Regions from separate parts of the Paenibacillus sp. J2R1T-4 genome, predicted to be linked through region 2. Evidence: predicted binding sites of a transcription regulator. Region 2 holds the regulator's gene; the other holds the start of a gene.

Region 1 (3,162 bases), on a different contig from region 2:
ATGCTGCCAATCTCCTCAATAAAGCTGCGAATACTGTTAGGCGTGAAGCCTCTTCTTCTTAAGCCTCGGAGCGTCGGAAGCCTGGGATCATCCCAGCCGTCTACGAAGCCCCCTTCTACAAGCGGCCTTAAAAACCGTTTGCTTGTCACAACACCCGTTAAATTCAACCGGCCGAACTCCCTTTGCCGCGGAGGTTCTGGTATATCAAGCTCGTTTAAGACCCATTCATATAAGGGTCGGTGGTCTTTGAATTCGATTGAGCATAAGGAATAGGTGATGCCTTCAATCGCATCTTGAATAGGATGAGCAAAATCGTACATTGGATAAATGCACCAGTCATTTCCCGTCCTGTAATGCTTAGCATGGATAATTCGATAAATAACAGGATCTCGCATATTTATATTGGGTGAGCCCATATCGATCTTGGCGCGAACAACCTTGGAGGAGGCCGGGAAGTCGCCATTTTTCATTTTCGCAAAAAGCTCCAGGTTCTCCTCGACTGATCGGTTTCTATAAGGGCTGTTTCTCCCCGGCTCCGTCAAAGTTCCTCGATACTCCGTTACTTCCTCTGGTGTCAAATCACAGACGTAGGCCTTCCCATTCTTGATTAATGTGATTGCAGCATTATATATTTCGTCCGAATAGTCTGAGCCGTAGTAGATATGATTTCCAGGATCGTAGCCGAGCCACTTGATATCCTCGATAATCGCGTTCACATACTCGATATCTTCTTTAAGGGGATTCGTGTCGTCAAAGCGTAAATGAAACGCTCCGTTAAACCTCCGGGCTATTGTATAATTCGTGTGTATAGCATAGGCGCTTCCAATATGAAGATAACCGTTAGGCTCGGGAGGAAATCGCGTGCACATGTCCCTTCCAAGTGATCCCAGCTCAAGCTCCTCACTAATCAGCCTAATTAAAAAATTTTCGGTCTGGTGCTCCCTCTCGTTAACCATGTCGACTCCTCCTAATGAACTTTATAAGTAGTAATCCGAAACAAAAAAAACTTCACCTCCAAGACATCATGTCTTGGGGACGAAATTCTCGCGGTACCACCCCAGCTTCATTAATATGTCGCCATATTAACCTCTTCAAGTACGGCATTGCAAGCAATGCTTATACTCTAGCTCTATAACGGGAGCTCCCGTCATGTCATCCCCGCCTAAGGTTCCGACATGCTGCTCAGAGGTTTGGTTCGGGGAAAAGTTCTATGCTCCTTTTCAGCTGCCGGAGCTCTCTGTGTTAGAACGTTTTTCCTTACTCTTCTCATCATCGCGTTTGAATATTGCTTCTATGATAACAAATCATTCCCTTTTTTGTAAATCAATATTCTTAGTTCAAACAAGCAGTCATTTCGCAACTACATACTTACCTACTTTTTACCACTTCTTGAACAAATCATGGCGTACTTGAAACAACTATGTGACGAATTTCACATAATTCTGTGACATCGTTCAAACTCGATTGTTTTATTGCTTCTGCGAAACTATGCTGTAAGTATCGATCCAGGAAAGGAGCTCTTTCATGAAAATCAAATGGGCTTTTCTCGCAGTAATTCTTACTATGGTCACAGGTTTAACTGGTTGCGGAAAATTAGCAGTCCTTGACCCTAAAGGACCGCAGGCTCAAAGACAAGCGGATGACATCATGCTATCGATCGGGTTAATGTCGGCTATTGTCATTATTGTTTTCATCATTTTATTGTTTATGCTATTCAAATATCGAGCCTCCAAACAAGCAGATGATTATGAGCCTCCTCATATTGAAGGAAGCAAGATTGTAGAAACGATCGTAGTTGGAATTCCCGTTCTCATTATTATTTTCCTTTCGGTTGTCTCCGTTCGGAGTAATTATATCGTTGAGGCAACACCTCAAGGATATGAAGGTCAGAAACCTTTAGTAGTCTACGCTTCCTCTTCTAACTGGAAATGGCATTTTAGTTATCCAGAACAAAATATTGAAACTGTAAACTACTTATACATCCCAACTAATCGCCCTCTTGAATTTAAGCTTTATTCTTACGGGCCGATCACCAGCTTCTGGATTCCTCAATTAGGAGGACAAAAATATGCAATGGCTGACATGGTAAACACTTTACATTTGGCGGCTGATGTTCCTGGTGAATACATGGGGCGTAATGCAAACTTCAGCGGTAAAGGGTTCGCAGAAAATACGTTTAATGTTAAAGCAATACCTGCAGCTAAGTTTGACGAATGGGTTAAAGAGGTGAAAGAAACGGCCAAACCTCTTACCGAAGACAAATTCAGCGAATTATTGAAACCAGGGCATCTTGGACAGTTGACGTTCACTGGAACTCATCTAGAATTTTTACCCCCGCCAGAAGACGGACATAATCATGGGTCAAGCAGCACAGATCCTGATCCAGATGCGGATGCTAATACTAAAAAAGATTCACATGGTTCACATGAAGGGAGACATTAAGCATGGACTTTTTTGAACGATTTGCTGTACCCCACCCAAGTCCAGCCATTTATGCATCCATGGTTGCCATTGCACTTACCGTCATTGCGATCATCGCAGGCTTAACTTATTTCCGAAAGTGGGGTTATCTTTGGCGTGAATGGCTAACAACGGTCGACCATAAACGAATCGGTATCATGTATTTGATATCCGCTCTCATAATGCTATTCCGTGGCGGTGTAGACGCATTGATGATGCGTGCGCAAACGGCCGTTCCCGATAATACGCTGCTGGATGCTCAACACTATAACGAAGTTTTCTCAACGCATGGAATTGTTATGATCATTTTTATGGCGATGCCTTTTATCTATGCCCTAATGAACTTCGTTGTTCCCTTACAAATTGGAGCACGTGACGTAGCTTTCCCGCGTTTGAATGCACTTAGCTTTTGGTTATTCTTCATGGGCGCCATGCTGCTCAATATCTCATTCGTCATTGGCGGCTCCCCTGATTCAGGATGGACGGCTTACTTCCCGCTTGCAGGGAATGAGTTCAGTGAATCTGTAGGAACGAACTATTATGCGCTTGCTCTTCAGATATCTGGTATCGGTACATTAATATCCGGCATCAACTTCATTGTAACCATTCTCAAAATGAGAGAACCTGGTATGAAATTGATGAAAATGCCAATGTTCACATGGTCTGCCTTAACCGCTAACATAATCGTTGTTTTTGCTTTCC
Region 2 (3,162 bases):
AGCAGTCTGCTAACGGATTTGTCAGGAACGGTCAAACAGCTCACGCGCTGCCGAGATTCCCTACGTTTCTTCATGAAGATGGATAATGAGAATTATGTGTATTGGATGGAAGCTACCCCATATTTCCGGAGTAAATCGATCCAACTGATGGTGGCGCCATTCGATGTGAGTGATTTGTTGAAGGGATATTTTTTCGATGTGAAAGACAGTGTTGTTCTAACTTCTGCAACACTATCCGTGAATAAATCATTTCATTACAGCAGCAATCAGCTAGGCCTTGATACTTTTCAGGACACTCCAAAGCTCAAAACCGTATTACTGCCATCAGCATTCGATTATCGGAAGCAGGCTTTGCTATTAATTCCCCGCGATTTCCCAAGTATCAAAGGAAACTCGGGTGAAGCAGCATTCATAAGTGCTTTATCGGGTTCCCTAATTGATGTAGCTGTTGAGATGAAGGGAAGGATGCTGGTCTTGTTCACCTCTTACCGCATGCTTAAATTGGTGCATCAAGAGATCAAGGAACAGCTTAGAGCGGAAGGAATTCATGTATTAGGTCAAGGGATCGACAGCAGCAATCGAACCAAGCTTACGAGACTGTTCCAAGATCACTCTTTCTGTGTATTATTAGGCACAAGCAGCTTTTGGGAAGGGGTAGATATTCCCGGAGATGCGCTTAGCTGTCTAGCTATCGTAAGGCTTCCTTTCCAACCGCCGAATCATCCGATGGCAGAAGCCAAGAGTGACCACCTCAAGAAACTGCGACAGAATCCTTTTACAGCCCTTTCTGTACCTCAAGCTGTCATTAGATTCAAGCAAGGCTTTGGACGGCTTGTGCGGCGTTCTACGGATCGTGGAGTCGTTATTCTCTACGACACGCGTGTGTTGGAGACCACTTACGGGAGACATTTCTTGTATTCGTTACCGGGACCTAAGATTGAGCATCTAAGCTTAAACCAGCTCGTTCCGAGAATTCATAGCTGGATGGGAGATAATGCGAGTGAAAACGCCTAAGATTTCTGAAGCTGTAGTAAGAAGACTACCTGTTTATCTGCGTTTTCTTAACGAGATGAACAAAAGCAACATCTTAACGGTCTCATCGCAAGACCTTGGACATAAGCTGAATGCCAATCCAGCGCAGATTCGTAAAGATCTGGCTTACTTCGGGGAATTCGGCAAAAAGGGGATCGGGTATGATGTACCTTACCTGATTGAAAAAATACGTCAAATTTTAAAGCTCGATCAGGTCATACCTGTTGTTCTGATCGGGGCTGGCAATTTGGGGAGGGCATTGTGCAACTACAATGCTTACTTGCAGGATAATATGAAGATTGTAGCCATATTTGATGCTTCTCCCGTTCGAATAGGGGAGAAGATCAATAATCTCAAGGTTTCCCCCATACACGATTTGAAGGCTATTGTTGAGCAATATAAGGTCAGGATTGGGATTATTACGGTACCTGCACTGGAAGCTCAAATCGTCGCCAATCAGCTGGTGGAAACCGGAATTGAAGCTATACTGAACTTTGCACCTGTGATTATCAAAGTACCAGAGGCCGTCCGTGTGCACCATGCTGACTTTACTACGGAGCTTCAAAGTCTTGCTTATTATTTAGAGTCCAAGGGACAAATTGAATAATTATAATGAAAAAACCGTCCTACAGTGGACGGTTTTTTTTAGAAGATTTTGAACAACACCTCGTAAATGATAAATGCAAGGATCATGCTGATCGGAATGGTAATAATCCAGGTCATTATCATCCTTGTGACCGTCCCCCACTTCACGTCCTTGAATCGGATCACACTTCCTGTCCCGATTATAGAAGAGGTAATAACATGCGTAGTGGACAAAGGTTGTCCCATTGCTGTTGAAGTCTGGATAACGATGGATGATGCCAGATCTGAGGCGAAGCCGTTAGACGGCTCAATCTTCATAATCTTTTTACTAACCGTTTTGATAATACGCCAGCCTCCAACGGAGGTCCCTAACCCCATTGCCGTAGCAGCGGAGAGTTTGACCCATAACGGAACGTCCAGAGTATCCTGGAACCCACCGGCTACAAGGGCAAATACGATAATTCCCATTGCTTTTTGAGCATCATTTCCGCCGTGGGAAAAAGAAAGCAATCCTGCCGAAAAGATCTGGAACGTTTTGAATCCTCTGTTCAGCTTCGATCTCGACCGGTTACCGAAGAGCAGAATCGAATATTTGACGATCGTCATGATCAAGTAACCAACACCAAAAGCGATAATCGGAGACATGATCAGAATAATAATAATGGAGCCGAAGCCATCCCAGTTTAAGGCATCAAATCCTGCACCAGCAATAACCGCCCCAGCCAATGAACCGATCAAAGTATGGGAAGAGGAGGACGGGATCCCGTAATACCAGGTCAACAAATTCCAGGTGATTGCTGATATTAGAGCAGCAACAACAACCAGCATACCATTCTCGATATTAGCCGGGTTTGCAATCTTTCCTCCTACAGTTTTGGCAACTTCAGAAGACACAATTGCTCCCGCCACATTCAATAAAGCGGCGTATATAACAGCGAAACGGGGTGACATGGCTCTAGTGGAGATCGAAGTTGCAATGGCATTGGCTGTATCATGAAAACCATTGATGAAATCGAACAGGAGAGCAAGGATAACGACAAAAATAATAAGCGTAAGCATAATATCCTCCTACAGGGTGTTCTATTTAGTTATGCGTATCGAAGAACTACACTTTCAAGGATATCTGCTACATCTTCGCACTTGTCGGTCGTTTGTTCCAGACGCTCATACAGTTCCTTCAACTTAAAATCCTGGTAAGGATCAGTAGGGTTTGTGAAAATTTCGCGAATCCCTTCCCGCATTAAACGGTCGCCTTCATTCTCAAGCGAGTTAATATGTACCGTATGTTCGCGAATTTGCATGTATTTCTTCTTTGATAGCAGCTTAAACGCGGTTAACATATGCTCACAGGAATTAACAATGACTTCCGAGAAATCCTTCATATATTGGTTCGTGAAGGTGATGTTCAGATAGTCGAAGCGAGCGATGGAAGCCTCGATGCCATCCATGACATCGTCGAGTTTGGATGCAAGCTCCATAATATCTTCTCTGTCAAGCGGTGTAATGAACACTTTATTCAAGCCTTTGTATATTTCATGAGTTAAG

What was found. The regulator Rex, encoded in region 2, represses fermentation and respiration genes when NADH is low (regulators of the CRP and FNR family bind a similar motif). The targets are predictions, from matches to a motif close to TTGTGAAATATTTCACAA.
Region 1: qoxA (cytochrome aa3 quinol oxidase subunit II) is a predicted target of Rex. The motif match lies at 1,421-1,438, and genes of this name have one in related genera.

What each region holds. Positions count from the first base shown of each region.
Region 1 covers NZ_JCAUBA010000001.1:111,468-114,629, forward strand. Annotated here, with positions in the region: gene AC58QD_RS00495 (glutamine--tRNA ligase/YqeY domain fusion protein) at 1-956, opposite strand, end outside; T-box leader at 1,029-1,282, opposite strand; gene qoxA (cytochrome aa3 quinol oxidase subunit II) at 1,525-2,442, shown strand; gene qoxB (cytochrome aa3 quinol oxidase subunit I) at 2,445-3,162, shown strand, end outside.
Region 2 covers NZ_JCAUBA010000002.1:141,531-144,692, forward strand. Annotated here, with positions in the region: gene dinG (ATP-dependent DNA helicase DinG) at 1-1,014, shown strand, start outside; gene AC58QD_RS04275 (redox-sensing transcriptional repressor Rex) at 1,001-1,639, shown strand; gene AC58QD_RS04280 (inorganic phosphate transporter) at 1,678-2,676, opposite strand; gene AC58QD_RS04285 (DUF47 domain-containing protein) at 2,706-3,162, opposite strand, start outside.